3 regions of the Thioalbus denitrificans genome follow, and region 2 is predicted to be linked to each of the others. Evidence: predicted binding sites of a transcription regulator. Region 2 holds the regulator's gene; each other region holds the start of a gene.
The links. Region 2 encodes sigma-54, which starts transcription at its own class of promoters, with help from an activator protein. Its sites were predicted from a motif close to TGGCANGNTNCNTGCTT; they were not measured.
Positions count from the first base shown of each region.

Region 1 (6,212 bases), on a different contig from region 2:
GGGGAGCGGCTTCAAGTTCGTCAACCCGAACGCCTCCCACAGCTGCGGCTGCGGGTCCTCGTTCACCGCCTGAACCGGCGGGATCCAAGCATATACCGGGAGAGAGACCATGTGGGACTACTCGGACAAGGTCAAGGAGCACTTCTTCAGCCCCCGCAATGCGGGTCCGGTGGAGAATGCCAACGGGGTGGGCGACGTGGGCTCCATCAGCTGCGGCGATGCCCTGCGCCTGATGCTCAAGGTGAACCCGGAAACGGAGGTGATCGAGGCCGCGGGGTTCCAGACCTTCGGCTGCGGGTCGGCCATCGCCTCGAGCTCGGCGCTTACCGAGATCATTACCGGCATGACGCTGGATGACGCCCTCAAGGTCTCCAACCAGGACATCGCCGACTACCTCGACGGTCTGCCGCCGGAGAAGATGCACTGCTCGGTGATGGGCCGTGAGGCGCTGCAGGCGGCGGTGGCCAACTACCGCGGCGAGATCTGGAGCGACGACCACGAGGAGGGGGCGCTCATCTGCAAGTGCTTCGCCGTGGACGCCGTGCTCATCGAGGACACCATCCGCGCCAACGGCCTGCGCACCGTGGAGGACGTGACCCACTACACCAAGGCAGGCGGCGGCTGCGCGGCCTGCCATGAGGGGATCGAGGAGATTCTGGTGAAGGTCCTGGCGGAGCAGGGCGAGGCCTTCGACCCCAGCGCCCCCTCCAAGGTGGCGGCCGCGAGCGGCAGGCTCACCAACATCCAGCGCATCCGCCGCATCGAGATGATCATCGAGTCCCTGCGCCCGCGGCTGCAGATGGACCATGGCGACGTGGAACTGGTGGACGTGGAGGGCCGGAATATCTACGTGAACATGAAAGGCGCCTGTGCCGGCTGCCAGATGGCCGCGACGACGCTGGGCGGCATCCAGCAGCAGCTCACCGAGGAGTTGGGCGAGTTCGTCAAGGTCATGCCGGCGTCCGCCCGTCTGGCCGCGGAAGCGGGAGGGCTCTGAACATGAGCGACATCTACCTGGACAACAACGCCACCACCATGGTGGCACCCGAGGTGGTGGAGGCGATGCTGCCTTACTTCACCGAGCAGTTCGGCAACCCCTCCTCGCTGCACAGCTTCGGCAACAAGGTGGGCATGGCGCTCAAGCAGGCGCGCCGGCAGGTGCAGGCGCTGCTCGGGGCCGAGCACGACTCGGAGATCATCTTCACCTCCTGCGGCACCGAATCGGACTCCACCGCCATCCTCTCGGCGCTGCGCGCCCAGCCGGAGCGGCGCGAGATCATCACCACCACCGTGGAACACCCGGCGGTGCTGAGCCTGTGCGAGCACCTGGAGAAGGAGGGCTACACGGTCCACCGCCTGAAGGTGGACGGCAAGGGGCGGCTCGATATGCAGGAGTACATCCGCCTGCTTTCGGACCGGGTGGCGGTGGTCTCGGTGATGTGGGCCAACAACGAGACCGGCACCCTGTTCCCGGTGGAGGAGATGGCCGAGCTTGCCGACAGCGCCGGGGTGCTGTTCCACACCGACGCGGTGCAGGTGGCGGGCAAGGTGCCCATCCACCTGGCCGACAGCAAGATCCACATGCTCTCGCTCTCCGGCCACAAGCTCCATGCGCCCAAGGGGGTGGGGGTACTGTATCTGCGCCGCGGGGTGCGCTTCCGCCCGCTGCTGCGCGGTGGCCATCAGGAGCGCGGCCGCCGGGCCGGCACCGAGAACGTCACCTCCATCATCGGCCTGGGCAAGGCCGCGGAGCTGGCCCTGGAGCACCTGGACTACGAGAATATCTTCGTGGGCGCCATGCGCGATCGGCTGCAGGAGGGCGTCCTCGCGGCGGTGCCCAACTGCTTCGTCACCGGCGACCCGGCCAACCGCCTCCCCAACACCCTCAACATCGCCTTCGAGTACGTGGAGGGCGAGGCGATCCTGCTGCTGCTCAACAAGCAGGGCATCGCCGCCTCCTCCGGCTCCGCCTGCACCTCCGGGTCGCTGGAGCCCTCCCATGTCATGCGCGCCATGGACATCCCGTTCACCGCGGCCCACGGCACCATCCGCTTCTCCCTCTCCCGCTACAACACGCCGGAGGAGGTGGAGCGGGTCATCGAGTCCGTACCCCCGGTGATCGCCCAGCTGCGCAAGCTCTCCCCCTACTGGGGCGAGGACGGCCCGGTCAGCGAGCCGGAGAAGGCCTTCGCCCCCGCCTACGCCTGACGTGTCTCTCCCTGTTGCGACCGCCGGTCTGCCACCGGCGGTCGTTTTTTTTGTCCGGTCGGCCGTTGGCGGAGGCAGCGACCCGCTTCAGGGCGATATGTGCCAACCCCTACAGCGCCTGCCCGGTTGTCTGTCGCAAACCGGCCAATACGGCCGAGGTGAACGCCCAACCCATTGTTTTTATGTTGGCATGGATGCTGGCACGGCTGTTGCTAACACTCATACGGACAGCGAGGGAAGCACCATGCAGCCAACCAGCCGGACCCTGACAATCGACGACACCACCCTGCGCGACGGAGAGCAGTCCGCGGGCGTGGCCTTCACCCTGGAGGAGAAGCTCGCCATCGCCCGCGGCCTCGACGCGGTGGGCGTGCCGGAGCTGGAGATCGGCATCCCGGCCATGGGCAGGGAGGAGCGCGAGGCCATCCGGGCGGTGGCTGCCCTCGGGCTCAACGCCCGGCTGCTGGTCTGGAGCCGCATGCGCGCCGACGACCTCTGGAGCTGCATGGGTCTCGGGGTGCAGATGGTGGACCTCTCCATGCCGGTCTCCGACCAGCAGATCCGCCACAAGCTCGGCCGCGACCGCGACTGGGTCCTCGCCGAGGTGGACCGCCAGGTGCGGGCCGCCCTCGACACCGGCCTGGAGGTCTGCGTGGGCGGCGAGGATGCCTCCCGGGCCGACAGCGACTTCCTGCTGCGGGTGGCCGAGACGGCCCAGCGCGCCGGCGCCCGCCGTCTGCGCTTCGCCGACACCCTCGGCATCATGGAGCCCTTCGGTATGCTGGAGCGCTTCCGCGCCCTGCGCGCGGCGGTGGATCTGGAGCTGGAGGTGCACACCCACGACGACCTGGGGCTGGCCACCGCCAACACCTTCGCCGCCGTGCTCGGCGGCGCCACCCACGCCAATACCACGGTTCACGGCCTCGGCGAGCGCGCCGGCAACGCCCCCCTGGAGGAGGTGGCCCTGGGCCTGCGCCGCCTCTACGGCATCGATACCCACGTGGACCTGCGCCACTACGGCGAGCTCTCGGCGCTGGTGGCCCGCGCCTCGGGCCGCGCCATCGGCTGGCACAAGAGCCTGGTGGGCGACGGCGTCTTCACCCACGAGGCGGGCATCCACGTGGACGGCCTGCTCAAGGACCCGCTCAACTACCAGGGCGTGGATCCGCAGGAGCTGGGCCGCAGCCACCGCCTGGTGCTGGGCAAGCACTCGGGCACCCACGGCGTCATCCGCGCCTACGGCGAACTCGGCATCGCCCTGACCCGCGAGCAGGCGGCCCTCATCCTCGGGCGCGTGCGGCGCTTCACCATGGATGCCAAGCGCGCGCCCGAAGCGGAGGACCTGCACGCCTTCTACGCCGAGCTGCTCGAGCCGCTGCCGCTGGCGGTGGGCCACTGAGGAGAGTGTCATGAGCACGGACCAGACCGCCCTGCTGGAACGCCCCGTCTGCAACGAGCGCATCACGCTGCTCAGCCAGCTCCGGGAGGACCTGGCCTGCGTCTTCGAGCGCGACCCGGCGGCACGCACGCGCTTCGAGGTGCTCACCACCTACCCGGGCCTTCATGCCATCCTCGTGCACCGCATCGCCCACCGCCTGTGGCGGCGCAACTTCCGCTACCTGGCCCGCTTCCTCGCCTTCGTGGTGCGGAGCTGGACCCACATCGAGATCCATCCCGGCGCCACCATCGGCCGGCGCTTCTTCATCGATCACGGCTGCGGCGTGGTCATCGGCGAAACCGCGGAGGTGGGCGACGACGTCACGCTCTACCACGGCGTCACCCTGGGCGGTACTTCCTGGAGCAAGGGCAAGCGCCATCCCACCCTGGAGGACGGCGTGGTGGTCGGCGCAGGCGCCAAGATTCTCGGCCCCATCACCGTGGGCGAGCGTTGCCGGGTCGGCGCCAACTCGGTGGTCATCGCCGATGTGCCCGCCCGGCGGACGGTGGTCGGCATCCCGGCACGGGTGGTGCGTCACCGCGGCGAGAGCCGTCCCAACCCCTACGGCGTGGACCTCAACCATCACCTGATACCCGATCCGGTCGCCAGCGCCATCACCTGCCTGCTGGACCGGATCCGCATCCTGGAGCAACGCCAGGCAGGATCAGGCGCGATGCCGGTCGAGGACTGCGACGAGTGCAACGCAATGGAACTGTGTGAGACCGCGACCCCCGCCAGTGGGGGCGTATCGCGGGAACCGACGCGAGGATGACCGTCATGGATCTGCTCGATTTCGAAGGCCAGGCTATGTATTTCGACGCCCCGCTGGGCGACGAGCCGGAGCGGTTGCTGCAGGAGGCCGCGGCCTGCTACCCGCACGAGAGGGCCGAGCACCTGCTGCTGCGGGCCTACTTCCTCGCGCCCGAGCACCTGGCGGTGCTGGTGGCCCTCTACCGCTTCTACTACTACCGGCACCGCTACGGGGATGCGCTTCAGGTGGCCGAACGCACCCTGCAGGTGGCCGGACGGATGCTGGGCCTGCGCGGCACGTGGAGTGACTTCGACTATGCCGACCTGGCCAATGCGGTAGTCACTTCCATCGTGCTGACGCGCTTCTACCTGCTGGCACTCAAGGCCACGGGCTTTCTGCTCCTGCGTCTCGGCGATCCTGAATGTGCCGTGGAGCGGCTGCGCAAGGTCGTGCAGCTCGACAGCAACGACCGCCTCGGCGCCGGTCCGCTTCTGGACCTGGCCCTTGGCGCCATGGCCGAACCCAGTGGCCGCAACGATGACGGCATCTCCGTCGCGGAAGCCTGAACCGGCCCCATGCGCCTGGCCGGCACTGCCGGCCCTTACCGGGAGAATGAAGAGATGACGGACAGCAACATGGAACTGGACCTGGAGGAACTGGGCAGCGCGGAGGAGTTTCTCGACTACTTCGGGATCGCCTTCGTTCCTTCTGTCGTTCAGGTGAACCGGCTGCACATTCTGCAGCGTTTCCACGACTACATCGATGCGGCAGGGGCGCTCCCGCCGCAGGAGGAGGCCAGGCACGCCCTGTTCCGTTCGCTGCTGTCGCGGGCCTACAGCGACTTCGTGCACTCCGACGCACGCGCCGAGAAGGTGTTCAGGGTCTTCCGTATGCACGAACCCCAGCCGGTCTTCATCCCCGTCGACCAGCTGATCAGGCACTGAGCGGGAGAGCTGCCATGCGTCCACGATTCGACTATGGCGATGCGGTGCGGCTGTTGCGCAACGTACGCAACGACGGCACCTACCCCGGCATGAGTACCGGCGAGCTGCTGGTGCGCCGCGGCTGCGTGGGCCACGTGCAGAACGTGGGCACCTTCCTCCAGGACCAGCTCATCTACTCGGTCCACTTCCTCGACAGCAGCCGCGTGGTGGGCTGCAGGGAGGAGGAACTGCAGCCGGAGTCCGAACCCTGGATCCCCAGCCGGTTCGAGTTCCGCGACAAGGTGACGCCGCGCACGGCACTCGCCATCCGCGGTGAGGTGGTGGCGGAACCAGGGCGAATCGGCGAGGTGATGAAGGTGCTGCGCGATGCGGAAACGGGATTCGCCTATCACGTCCATTTCAACGGCAGGATGCTGCTCGTGCCGGAACAGGCGCTTGATGAAGCCGGGGAATGAACCATGGAAACCGCACTGCGCCCAACAACCCCTCCGCCCCTGAACCAGGCTTTCGCCTACCATCTCCTCAAGGTGGCCCAGGAGAACTTCTCCCGGCGCCCCGGGGAGCTCGACCCGCTGGAGCGCACGCGGGCCGAGGAGCAGGCACGCCAAAGCCTGCGGATCGAGAGCCTGGTGCTGGAATCGTCCGAGGCACGGGAGGTGGTGGTTTCTCCCGCCCGGGTGGAGCAGGCCTTCAGTGCCGTGCGGGGACGCTACGCTGATCGCGCGGAAATGGAAGCTGATCTGGACCGCAACGACCTGGATGCCGAGGCGCTGCGCGTGGCCCTGTACCGGGAGCTGCGGTTTGCCGCGATCCTGGATCGGGTCGGTACCCGCCACGGGGACATCAGTCCCGTCGACCTGGAGATCCACTA
Region 1 is NZ_QPJY01000002.1:411,330-417,541, forward strand. It holds gene DFQ59_RS06395 (HesB/IscA family protein) at 1-73, shown strand, start outside; gene nifU (Fe-S cluster assembly protein NifU) at 110-997, shown strand; gene nifS (cysteine desulfurase NifS) at 1,000-2,208, shown strand; gene nifV (homocitrate synthase) at 2,453-3,607, shown strand; gene cysE (serine O-acetyltransferase) at 3,675-4,418, shown strand; gene DFQ59_RS06420 (hypothetical protein) at 4,424-4,963, shown strand; gene nifW (nitrogenase-stabilizing/protective protein NifW) at 5,018-5,341, shown strand; gene DFQ59_RS06430 (nitrogen fixation protein NifZ) at 5,356-5,796, shown strand; gene nifM (nitrogen fixation protein NifM) at 5,800-6,212, shown strand, end outside.
Region 1: the regulator sigma-54 is predicted to act here: its motif matches at 2,407-2,423, upstream of nifV (homocitrate synthase).

Region 2 (6,212 bases):
TGATGGCAGGTGCCGGGGAACGGGAGGCGATGCACACTCCCGCCCGCCGGAACCCCCGCCTTTATCCTTTATTCATTAACCTTTATCCATTGACCCTTAACCCTCTACCCTCAAACCAATAACCGCCATGCAAGACATCCTGCAACGCGCCGCCCGCACCCGCCTGGTCATCTTCGATGTGGACGGGGTGCTGACCGACGGCAGCCTCTACCTCGACGACAACGGCATGGAGTACAAGGCCTTCAACTCCCGCGACGGACACGGCATGAAGCTGCTGCGCCAGACCGGGGTGGAGATCGCCATCATCAGCGGCCGCTCCTCGGGGGTGGTGAAGGAACGCATGGAGAGCCTCGGCATCCACCACGTCTACCAGGGGCGGGAGGACAAGCTCAACGCCCTGGGCGAACTGCTCGACCGGCTGGACACCCCCCTGGAGGAGGTGGCCTACGTGGGGGACGATGTCATCGACCTGCCGGTGATGCGGCGGGTGGGGCTGGCGGTGGCCGTGGCCGATGCCCACCCCTTCGTCTGCAAGCACGCCCACTGGCAGACCCCGAGCCCGGGCGGCCGCGGGGCCGCGCGCGAGGTGTGCGAACTGATCATGGAAGCCCAGGGCACCCTGCAGGCGATTCTCGAGGCCTACCTCTGAGGCCCCCATGCCCCGGTTCCCCATGCCCCGGTTCCCCCTGCCCCGCCTCAGCCCCACCACCGCAGGCCTTCTCGTCCTCGGCCTGCTCGCGGGGCTGAGCAGCCTGTTCGCCTATCGCTACGAACCCTGGTGGCCGACCCGGACGGACGTGCAGCGCCACGATCCCGACTACTGGTTCGAGGGCTTCTCCGCGGTGCGCATGAACCTCGAGGGGGTGCCCATCCAGCGCCTGACCGGCAAGCGCCTGCAGCACTATCCCGACGATGACAGCACGGAGCTGGAGACGGCCCGGCTGGTGCACTACCCCCAACAGGGTGCGCCCTGGGTGGTGACCGCCGAGCGGGCACGGGTCACCGAGGACGGCGCACTGGTGTTTCTCCCCGGGCAGGTCCTGGCCGAGCAGGCGCCCACCGCCGCCGATCCCGGCCTGACCCTGCGCACCCACGACCTGCGCGTCCTGGTGGAGCAGGAGTACCTGGAGACCGACCGCGAGGTTTCCATCACCCGCGGGGGTGATATGATCAACGCAACCGGCATGCGGGCCTTCCTGCGGGAGGAGAGGCTGCTGCTACAGTCCAAGGTGAAGGCCACCCATGAACCGAACCGCCGTTAGTGTACTGCTTCACTCTTGGAGGCACGTTCAGCGAGTTGCTGGCCGGTTAGCTGCAAGGCGCGCTCTCGCAGGAATGGCAGGGTCCTTTCAAGAGAGCGCAACGCCGCAGATGGCCGGCCAGCGGCTCGCCCGAAGGGAGCCCCCCGAAAGCACCATGACCGCGTTGCGGTGCTTGACAAGGACCGGGCCATTGCCTGCGCACCGCGCCTTGTCCTGGCACTTTCGGGGGGCTCTGAATGTACCGCCAAGAGTGAAGCAGTACACCAGTGTACTGCTGCTGCTCCTCGCCCTGCCGGGGGCGGCCCTGGCCCTGTCCGGCGACAGCGACAAGCCCATCAGCCTCGAGGCCGACCAGGCGGAGCTGAACGAGGCCACGGGCGTCAGCACCTATACCGGGCGGGTGGTCCTGACCCAGGGCAGCATCGAGCTGCACGCCGACCGGCTGGTGGTCCACGCCGCCGGCGGCGAGCTGTCCCAGATTACCGCCACCGGCAACCCGGTGCGTTTCCGCCAGCGCCCCGAGGGCCGGAACAAGGACGTGACCGCCGAGGCGAAGAAGCTGGAATACCAGGGCAAGAGCCGCATGCTGGTGCTCATCGGCGAGGCGAAGGTGACCCAGGGGCGCAATACGTTCAGCGGGCAGCGTATTGAATATGACCTGCAGCGCGAGTCGGTGCTGGCCACCGGCGGCAGCGGCGAGGGCGGCAAGCCGGGCCGGGTGCAGATGACCATCGTCCCCTCCAGGGGCGGCGACAGCAAGCAATGAGCGTCCTGGAAACCCGCGGGCTGGGCAAACGCTACGGCGCCCGCGAGGTGGTCCGCGATGTCTCCCTGCGGGTGGAGAGCGGCGAGGTGGTGGGCCTGCTGGGCCCGAACGGCGCCGGCAAGACCACCTGCTTCTACATGATCGTGGGCCTGGTGCGCTGCGACAGCGGCGCCATCACCATGGATGGAGCCGACCTGACCCGGGAGCCCATGCACATTCGCGCCCGGCGCGGCATCGGCTACCTGCCCCAGGAAGCCTCGGTATTCCGCAAGCTCACCGTCGAGCAGAACATCATGGCCATCCTGGAGCTGCGCCGGGATCTCACGCCCGGCAAGCGCCGGCGGCTCGCCGACAGCCTCATGCACGAGTTCCACGTGGGCCATCTCCACGACAATCTCGGCATCAGCCTCTCCGGCGGCGAGCGGCGGCGGGTGGAGATTGCCCGGGCGCTGGCGACCGAGCCCCGCTTCATCCTGCTGGACGAGCCCTTCGCCGGCGTGGACCCCCTCTCGGTACTCGATATCCAGCGCATCATCAGCCACCTGCGCGACCGCGGCATCGGGATCCTGATTACCGACCACAACGTCCGCGAGACCCTCGGCATCTGCGACCGCGCCTACATCATGAGCAACGGCAACGGCATCGCCCACGGCACGCCGGCCGAAATCCTCGACAACAGCCAGGTCCGGGACGTCTACCTGGGCCACGAGTTCCGCCTGTGACTTCCCGCCTCCCCGGTCGCGGGGATACCCGCGCGGCCCGTGCCCCTATCTGCACGGCATGTTATTTGCGTTACAATCCGGACATAACGACAACGGATACCGGATATCCGTTTACGCCTAGACGACGACGCGCCGTATGAAACCCTCCATTCAGCTCCGGCTGAGCCAGCAACTCACCATGACGCCGCAGCTGCAGCAGGCCATCAAGCTGCTGCAGCTCTCAGCGCTCGACCTGCAGATGGAGGTCCAGGAGGCGCTGGAGACCAATCCCATGCTGGAGCTGGCGGAGGACGAGGTCGAAGCGTCGGGTGAGGCGGAGGCGCCATCGACGTCGGGCAGCGAGGCCGAGGACCGCGACCTCGACCTCGAGCGCAACGACGCGGACATTCCCGCGGACCTCCCGGTGGACAGCGCCTGGGACGACATCTACGACGTGCCCAGCAGCAATTCCGGGCCCGACGAGGGTGACGAGCAGGAGTTCGCCAATGTCAGCCATGGGGGCGAGTCGCTCCAGGAGCACCTCCTCTGGCAGGCCAGCCTCGCCCATTTCAACGACCGCGACCTGGAACTGGCCCGGCTGCTCATCGACGCCATCGACGAACGCGGCTACCTCGGCGCCACGCTGGAGGAGCTCCTGGCCAGCCTCGACCCCGAGTTCGAGGTGGAGCTCGACGAGCTGGAGGCGGTCCTGCACCGCATCCAGACCTTCGACCCCCTCGGGGTGGGCGCCCGCAACCTGGGCGAATGCCTGTCCCTGCAGCTGCGCCAGCTGCCCGCCGCCACGCCCTGGCGCAGCGAGGCGCTGAACCTGGTGGAAAACCACCTGGAACTGCTGGGCTCCCGCGACTACGCCCAGGTCCAGCGGCGGATGAAGATCAGCGAGGACGAGCTGCGCGAGGTCATCCAGCTGATCCAGACCCTCAACCCCCGCCCCGGCAACGAGGTGGGCGGCGAGGAGCCCCAGTACGTGGTGCCGGATGTCACCGTGCGCAAGCACCGGGGCAGCTGGCTGGTGGAGCTCAACCCGGAGGCCTCCCCGCGACTGCGCGTGAACCCCAGCTACGCCGCCCTCGTGCGCCGGGCCGACAACAGCCAGGACAACAACTTCCTGCGCACCCAGTTGCAGGAGGCGCGCTGGTTCCTGAAGAGCATCCAGAGCCGCAACGAGACCCTGCTGAAGGTGGCCACCTGCATCGTGGAGCACCAGCGCGGCTTCCTGGAGCACGGCGAGGAGGCCATGAAGCCCCTCGTCCTGCACGACATCGCCGAAGCGGTGGAGATGCACGAGTCCACCATCTCCCGGGTCACCACCCAGAAGTACATGCTCACCCCCCGTGGTATCTTTGAGCTGAAATACTTCTTCTCCAGCCACGTCAGTACGGCGAGCGGAGGCGAGGCCTCCTCCACGGCGATCCGGGCGCTCATCAAGAAGCTCATCGCCGCCGAGCACCCGTCCAAGCCGCTCAGCGACAGCAAGATCGCAAAAATCCTGTCTGATCAGGGAGTCAATGTGGCACGCAGGACCATCGCAAAGTACCGCGAGGTCATGGCGATACCGCCATCAAACGAAAGAAAGCGCCTGCTATAAGGCTTAAGGAGTCAGCTATGCAGACCAACATCACCGGTCATCACGTCGACATCACCCCGGCACTGCGCGACTATGTGAACTCGAAGCTGGAGAAGGTCGAACGCCATTTCGACAACATCACCAACGTGCACGTGATCCTGGGCGTGGAGAAGCTGCGGCAGAAAGCCGAGGCCACCATCCATCTGAGCGGGGCCGAACTGTACGCCGACGCCGAGCACGATGACATGTACGCGGCCATCGATGCCCTGGTGGACAAGCTCGACCGGCAGGTGAAGAAGCACAAGGAAAAGTCCCAGGCTCACAACCACGAGAGCGCCAAGCGCGCCTGAGCCCGGAACCGGGGAGGGCTGACGGGGCCGGCGGCCCCGTCAGCCCCGTCCCGGACTCGAACCCACGACAACCGCGGCGGACCCGGACCGAGACCAGTGAGAGACGCCAGACGATTGAAATCGAACGGATCGCCCCGCACAGTGACGAATCACCATGCACCTGCGTGACATCCTGACCCTCGAACGCACCGCGACCGACGTCATCGCCGGCAGCAAGAAGCGCGCGCTGGAATTCCTCGGCGGCCTGGCGGCGACTGACGAGCCGGAGCTGGACCCCACCGAGGTGTTCGAGAGCCTCATCGCCCGCGAGCGCCTCGGCAGCACCGGCATCGGCCACGGTATCGCCATTCCCCACGGACGGCTGAAGAACAGCGACCACGTCATCGGCGCGCTGGCGCACCTGCAGGAGCCCATCGACTTCGACGCCATCGACGACAAGCCGGTGGACCTGCTGTTCGCGCTGCTGGTGCCCGAGAACGCCACCGAGGAGCACCTCGAGGTCCTGGCACGGCTGGCCCAGCTGTTCAGCGACGAAGAGGCCCGGCAACGGCTGCGCGAGGCACCCGACGCGGCAGCGCTGCTCCAGACGATCCTGAGTTACGAGGCCGCCGAAACGGATGCCCCGGACGATCAGCATACAAAACCTGTTTGAAGTCCAGCAGGAGAATCTCTGCCTCACCTGGATTGCCGGCCAGGCCGGCGGCGAACGTTCCCTGAGCCTCCCGGATCTCCCCGTGACCGGGCTCGCGGGCTTCTACAACCCGATACATCCCCACGCGATTCCCCTGCTGACCGACGCCGAGCTGGCGTGGCTGGAGCGGGAGGCGGATCCGGCCCGGGATCCGTTCGCGGCACCGGCGGTCCTCGCCATCCTGACGGGGGACGGCGCGCCCCCGCCCCGGCTGGTGGAGCACGCGGAGCGGAGCGGATTTCCCCTGTTCAGCTCCCGCCTGGAACCCCGGCGGCTGATCAACCGTCTCAACTTCTATCTCACCCAGTCCCTCTCGGCGCGCATCACCGTCCACGGCGTGTTCATGGAGGTGCTGGGCGCCGGTGTGCTGCTCAGCGGCGAGAGCGGCATCGGCAAGAGCGAACTGGCCCTCGCCCTGCTCAGCCGCGGGCACCGGCTCATCGCCGACGATGCCCCGGAGTTCGCCAATACCGTTCCGCGCATGCTGGTGGGCTACTGCCCGGAGCCGCTGCACGACTTCCTTGAAGTTCGCGGACTGGGCATACTCAACGTGCGGGCCATGTTCGGCGACAGCGCCCTGGCACCGGAGCATGTACTGGACCTGGTGATACACCTCAAGGAGATGGAAGGCCATGAACTCGCGGCCATCGACCGGCTGCACGGCGTCCAGCGCCGCCGCGAAATGCTCGGCATCGAGGTGCCCGAGGTGACCATTCCGGTGGCGGAGGGACGCAACCTGGCGGTGCTGGTGGAGGCCGCCGTGCGCAACGAGCTGCTCAAGAGCCGGGGCTACGACGCCGGCACCGAGTTCATCGAACGCCAGCGGGCCCACATCGAGCGGGGACCGGCATGAA
Region 2 is NZ_QPJY01000003.1:51,477-57,688, forward strand. It holds gene DFQ59_RS08510 (KpsF/GutQ family sugar-phosphate isomerase) at 1-3, shown strand, start outside; gene kdsC (3-deoxy-manno-octulosonate-8-phosphatase KdsC) at 128-649, shown strand; gene lptC (LPS export ABC transporter periplasmic protein LptC) at 657-1,262, shown strand; gene lptA (lipopolysaccharide transport periplasmic protein LptA) at 1,513-2,028, shown strand; gene lptB (LPS export ABC transporter ATP-binding protein) at 2,025-2,750, shown strand; gene DFQ59_RS08535 (RNA polymerase factor sigma-54) at 2,887-4,338, shown strand; gene hpf (ribosome hibernation-promoting factor, HPF/YfiA family) at 4,356-4,667, shown strand; gene ptsN (PTS IIA-like nitrogen regulatory protein PtsN) at 4,822-5,319, shown strand; gene hprK (HPr(Ser) kinase/phosphatase) at 5,285-6,211, shown strand; gene rapZ (RNase adapter RapZ) at 6,208-6,212, shown strand, end outside.

Region 3 (6,212 bases), 140 kb from region 2:
GCTCGTCGAGGACGAACAGGGTGTTCACCAGGGAGGTGCCGAGCGCGGTGGTGAGGTTGATGCGCTGCACCTCGCCGCCGGAGAGGGTGCGCGACTGGCGGTCCAGGGTCAGGTAGCCGAGCCCCACCTCTGCCAGGTAGCGCAGCCGGGCGCGGATCTCGCCCAGCAGCTGCTCGGCGGCCTGGTCCAGCGGCGCCGGCAGCCGCAGCCCCTCGAACAGGGCCAGGCAACGCTCCAGGGGCAGCCCCATCACGTCGTGGAGGTTGAGCCCCGGCAGCCGCTCCAGCGTCGCCGCCGGCAGCGGCAGGCCGGCCGGGCGGAAGCGCCGGCCGGGGTCGAGCACCGCGTCGGCCTCGGCGCGGCTGCCCAGCCGCCAGAGCAGGGCGTCGGGCTTGAGCCGCGCGCCGTGGCAGGCGGGGCAGGTGTCGTAGCTGCGGTACTTGGACAGCAGCACGCGGATGTGCATCCGGTAGCTCTTGGTCTCGAGCCAGTCGAAGAAGCGCCGCACCCCGTACCAGACGCCGTCGTCCCAGTCCCCCTCGCCCTCCAGCACCCACTGCCGCTGGGCCTCCTCCAGCGCCCGCCAGGGCACGTCCAGGGGGACGCCGCACCGGCGCGCGAAGCGCTCCAGGTCCGCCTGGCACTCGTAGTAGCTGTCGGTCTGCCAGGGCTTCACCGCCCCCCCGGCCAGGCTCTTCTCCCCGTCCGGCACCACCAGGGCGTAGTCGATGCCCATGGTGCGGCCGAAGCCGCGGCAGGTCTCGCAGGCGCCCACCGGCGAGTTGAAGGAGAAGTGGCTGGGGAGGGGATCGTGGTAGTGGCGGTCGCAGTCGGGGCAGTGGAGATCGGTGGAGAAGCGCCGGACGCCGTCCCCCTCCGCCCCGATGGACTCCACCGCCAGGCGGCCGTGGCCGTGGGCGAAGGCCTGCTCCAGGGCCTCGACGATGCGGTCCCGGCGCCCCGGCTCCAGCCGCACCCGGTCCTGCACCACCGTGAGCCGGCTGCCCTCGCAGCGCTGGATGCGGGTGTAGCCCTGGGCCGCCAGCAGCCGCTCCACCTCCTCCGTGGTGAAGTTCTCCGGCACGGTGAGGGGGAAGGTGACCGCCACCGCCGGGCCGCGGCCCCCGGCGTCCGCCTCCGCCCCCTCCATGAGCTGGCGGTAGACGCTGTCGGGATCGTCGCGCACCACCGGGCGCCCGCAGCCGCCGCAGTAGAGCCGCGCCGCCCGGGCGAAGAGCAGCTTCAGGTGATCGTTGAGCTCGGTCATGGTGCCCACGGTGGAGCGGGAGGTGCGCACCGGGTTGGTCTGGTCGATGGCGATGGCCGGGGGAATGCCGTCGATGCGGTCCACGCCGGGCTTGTCCATGCGGTCGAGGAACTGCCGCGCGTAGGGGGAGAAGGTCTCCACGTAGCGGCGCTGGCCCTCGGCGTAGACGGTGTCGAAGGCGAGCGAGGACTTGCCCGATCCGCTCGGCCCGGTCACCACGATGAACTCGTTGAGGGGCAGCTCGAGGGTCAGGTCCTTGAGGTTGTTCTGCCGGGCGCCCACCACCCGGATGCAGTCATCGGCCATGGCTGTTCACAGGGAGGATGGGTGTCGGCGGCGGGAATCAGGCGCGGGCCGCGGCCGTGGACCGGCGCAGCGCCCGCCCGCGCGGGGCGCGCTTCCACCAGTGGTAGTGGCTACCCTCGGCGGAGACCGACTCGTGGGGCCGGTAGCGGCGCCGGCCCTCCCCGTCGAGTCGCAGGAAGCCCCAGTCCCTGCACTTGCCGCCATGCATGAACAGGGTCCAGGCCTCGCCCCCCTCGGGCAGTACCACCCGGTGGAAGTCGCCGCCGCCGATGCGGTTGAAGCGCCCCGGCCGCACCGGCCGCTCCACCACCCGCTCGCCCGCCTCCGCCGGGGCCAGCAGCAGCTCGCGGTAGCCGCCCGCCAGCACCCAGCTCAGCGCCCACGGCCAGGGGTGGTCGTGCAGGCCGCGGTCGGGATCGCTGGCCACGAAGCGGTGGAGATAGACCCCGCCGCCGCCGGGCAGGCGCAGCAGATGGTAGCGCTCCAGGTAGGGCTCGCCGTGGTGGCCGTTGATGATCCGGCAGCGCAGCCAGCCGCTGAGGCGGTAGAGGAGGGCGGAGAAGCGGGTCGTGGGTCGCATGGCGGTCCTTCGGGGTTCCTGGGCCACGGGATCATAACCCGGTTCGCCGGTCGGTTACCCCATCGGAGCCAATGTCCGGACCCCGCACCACGATGGGGCGGCCCGTCCCGCGGCCCGTTCTTACGAACGGCGGCCGGTACCGGCCGGGCCCGACCGCCTGTAGTCGACCATGCCACCCTGACATTCGCCATCCTGATACCCACGCCAGCGCCCGGCCGATTGACAAACGGCCTGCCGTGCACGCCTCCCCAAACCGGTGCGGATTACCGCTTGTTCCCGCTTTCAATCCGAACCGAAACATCTTCTCCCCCCTCCTGTTGGCGGTTGTCACCCCGTTTCCAGACATTCGCAACCCCCACCCCTCGCGTCACTAAGCCATTGAATCCCTTCCCGGACGCTCGCCGAAGACGGGAAATTCCCCTGGCGCCCCGTGCCCGGCACCCGAGCGGGGCTGGCACACCGCTTGCACTTCGAGCCGGGAACGCCGCCATCGGTGACACACCGGAGCGGCACTTCGAAACCCCACTGGAGGCGACAATGCACACACCCACCCGACGATTCCTGTCACGCATCGCGAAAACCGGCCTCGCCGCGGCGATGGCCCTCTCCCTTGCCCAGGGCGCCCAGGCCGCGCCGGCCACCGCCGCGGTGAACACCACCGGCCTGGCCGTGGACGACGCCAGCGTCACCGTCGGCATCCTCCACTCCCTGAGCGGCACCATCGCCATCACCGAGTCCTCGGTGGTGGACGCCGAGAAGCTGGCCATCGACGAGATCAACGCCGCCGGCGGCGTGCTCGGCCGCCAGATCAAGGTGGTGGTGGAGGACGGAGCCAGCGACTGGCCCACCTTCGCCGAGAAGGCCAACAAGCTGCTCGGCAGCGACAAGGCCGCCGCCGTGTTCGGCTGCTACACCTCCGCCTCGCGCAAGGCGGTGCTGCCGGTGTTCGAGCGCGGCAAGGGGCTGCTCTACTACCCCACCTACTACGAGGGGCTGGAGCAGTCGCCCAACATCATCTACACCGGCCAGGAGGCCACCCAGCAGAACATCGCCGCGGTGGAGTGGCTGATCAAGGAGAAGGGCGCCAAGACCTTCTACCTGCTCGGCTCCGACTACATCTGGCCGCGCACCACCAACAAGATCGCCAAGAAGGTGATCGAGCGCCTGGGCGGCAAGGTGGTGGCCGAGGAGTACGCCCCGCTGGGCCACACCCAGTTCGGCTCCATCATCAACAAGATCAAGCTGCGCAAGCCCGACGTGGTCCTGAGCACCATCGTGGGCGGCAGCAACGTGGCCCTCTACAAGCAGCTCAAGGCCGCCGGCCTCGACGGCGGCAACAAGACGCTGATGGCCTTCGCCATCACCGAGGAGGAGGTGCGCGGCATCGGCGCCGAGAACGTCACCGGCGTCTACGTGCCCATGGGCTACTTCCAGACCGTCGACAACGAGGCGAACAGGAAATTCGTGGCCGCCTTCAAGGCCCGGTACGGCGAGGACCGCGTCATCGGCGACACCATGGAGGCCGGCTACATCGCCCCCTACCTGTGGAAGGCCGCCGTGGAGAAGGCCGGCAGCTTCGACGTGGAGAAGGTGGCCGCCGCCTCCGCGGGCCTGGAACTCGACGCGCCCGAGGGGATGGTGAAGCTGCACGACAGCAACCACCACCTCTACAAGTACACCCGCATCGGGCAGATCCGCGCCGACGGCCTGATGGACATCGTCCACGAGACCGGCCTCATCGAGCCGAACCCCTACCCCGAGCTGTAAAACCTGACCGGCGCCCCGCCCGGGCGGGGCGCCGGCCACCCCACCGTCATTCAGGAACATTCATTCCGGAGGGAGTCTCACCATGGGTGACATCCTCATCATGCAGGCCTTCAGCGGGCTGAGCCTCTTCTCGGTGCTGCTGCTCATGGCCCTGGGTCTGGCCATCATCTTCGGCCTCATGGGAGTCATCAACATGGCCCATGGCGAGTTGATGGCCATGGGCGCCTACACCACCTACCTGACCTCGGTGGTGTTCGAGAAGTACCTCCCGGGCCTCATGGGGGCCTACCTGATCTTCGCCATCGTGTTCGCCTTCCTGGTGACCTTCGCCTTCGGCAACCTGATGGAACGGTTCATGATCCAGCACCTCTACCGGCGGCCGCTGGACACCCTGCTCGCCACCTGGGGTCTGAGCCTCATCCTGCAGCAGGGCTTCCGCACCATCTTCGGCGCGCCCGAGGTGGGGGTGCCCATGCCCGACTGGCTGCTGGGCGCCTGGCAAGTCACCGACGCCATCGAGATCCCCCTCAACGGCCTGTTCGTCATGGCCCTGTCGCTGCTGGTGACCCTGGCGGTGTTCGTGTTCATCTTCCGCAGCCGCTGGGGCCTGCGCATCCGCGCCGTGACCCAGAACCGGGTGATGAGCGGCGCGGTGGGCATCGACACCAAGCGGGTGGACCGCGTCACCTTCTCCATCGGCTCCGGGGTGGCCGGCATCGCCGGCGCGGCCTTCACCCTGCTCGGATCCACCGGGCCCGGCACCGGCCAGCTCTACATCGTGGATACCTTCATGGTGGTGGTGTTCGGCGGCGTGCAGAGCCTCATCGGCACCATCGTATCCGCCTTCACCATCGCCGAGGCCCAGTCGACCATGGAGTTCTTCCTCAGCGGCTCCATGGCCAAGGTCCTCACCCTGCTCGGCATCGTGGTGATCCTGTTCTTCCGCCCGGAAGGACTCCTCAGCCTGAAAGTGAGGAAGTGACATGCTGGAACGACTCTTCCAATTCGCCGGCGGCCGCCGCGATCTGGTCAACCTGCTGCTGCTCGGCGCGCTGCTGCTGGTGGTGATGCCTCTCGTCCTGGACTCCTTCCGCCTCAACCTGGCGGGCAAGTACCTCTCCTTCGCCTTCGTAGCGGTGGGGCTGGTGCTGTGCTGGGGCTACGGCGGCATCCTCAGCCTCGGCCAGGGCATCTTCTTCGGCCTCGGCGGCTACCTGATGGCCATGTTCCTGAAGCTGGAGTCCTCGGGCGCCGAGCTGCCGGACTTCATGGTGTGGAACAGCCTGGAGTCGCTGCCGGCCTTCTGGCAGCCCTTCCACAGCTTCGGCTTCACGCTGCTGGCGATCTTCGTGGTGCCCACGCTGCTGGCCTGGCTCATCGGCGCGGCCATGTTCAAGCGCCGGGTGGGCGGGGTCTACTTCGCCATCATCACCCAGGCGCTGGCGTGGATCCTCTCCATCCTGTTCATCGGCCAGCAGGGGCTCACCGGCGGCATCAACGGCATCACCAACTTCAGCACCCTGCTGGGCTGGGACCTCTACAGCGAGAGCGCCAAGCTCACCCTCTACTACGTCAACGCGGCGCTGCTCATCGGCGTGCTGCTGGCGAGCCGCTTCATCCTCGACAGCCGCCTGGGCAAGCTGCTGGTGGCGGTGCGCGACAAGGAGGACCGGGTCCGCTTCTCCGGCTTCGACGTCTCCAACTTCAAGATCTTCGTCTTCTGCGTGGCGGCGCTGTTCTCCGCCATCGGCGGGGCCATGTTCACCCTGCAGGTGGGGCTCATCTCGCCCTCGCTGATGGGCATCGTGCCCTCCATCGAGATGGTGGTGTTCGCCGCGGTCGGCGGGCGCTACTCGGTCATCGGCGCGGTCTACGGCACGCTGCTGGTGAGCTACGGCAAGACCTTCCTCTCGGAGAACTTCCCGGAGCTGTGGCTCTACTTCATCGGCGCGCTGTTCATCGCCGTGGTGATGGTGTTCCCCAACGGCCTCGCCGGCCTGGTGGACAACCTGCGCCAGCGTCTTCGCCCGCGCGGCCGCGCCCTGCCGGTCACCGCCGTGGCAGAGGAGGCCCGGGCATGAACACTCCCCAGGAGCACATGATCCTCGAGGTGGAGGGGCTCAGCGTCTCCTTCGACGGCTTCCGGGCGGTGGACGACCTCAACTTCTACGTGGCGCCCAACGAGCTGCGGGTGGTCATCGGACCCAACGGCGCCGGCAAGACCACCCTGCTCGATCTCATCTGCGGCAAGACCCGCGCCACCGCCGGCTCCATCCGCTTCAGGGATCGCGA
Region 3 is NZ_QPJY01000003.1:196,179-202,390, forward strand. It holds gene uvrA (excinuclease ABC subunit UvrA) at 1-1,573, opposite strand, end outside; gene DFQ59_RS09215 (hypothetical protein) at 1,611-2,153, opposite strand; gene urtA (urea ABC transporter substrate-binding protein) at 2,691-3,920, shown strand; gene urtB (urea ABC transporter permease subunit UrtB) at 4,003-4,902, shown strand; gene urtC (urea ABC transporter permease subunit UrtC) at 4,904-6,001, shown strand; gene urtD (urea ABC transporter ATP-binding protein UrtD) at 5,998-6,212, shown strand, end outside.
Region 3: the regulator sigma-54 is predicted to act here: its motif matches at 2,606-2,622, upstream of urtA (urea ABC transporter substrate-binding protein).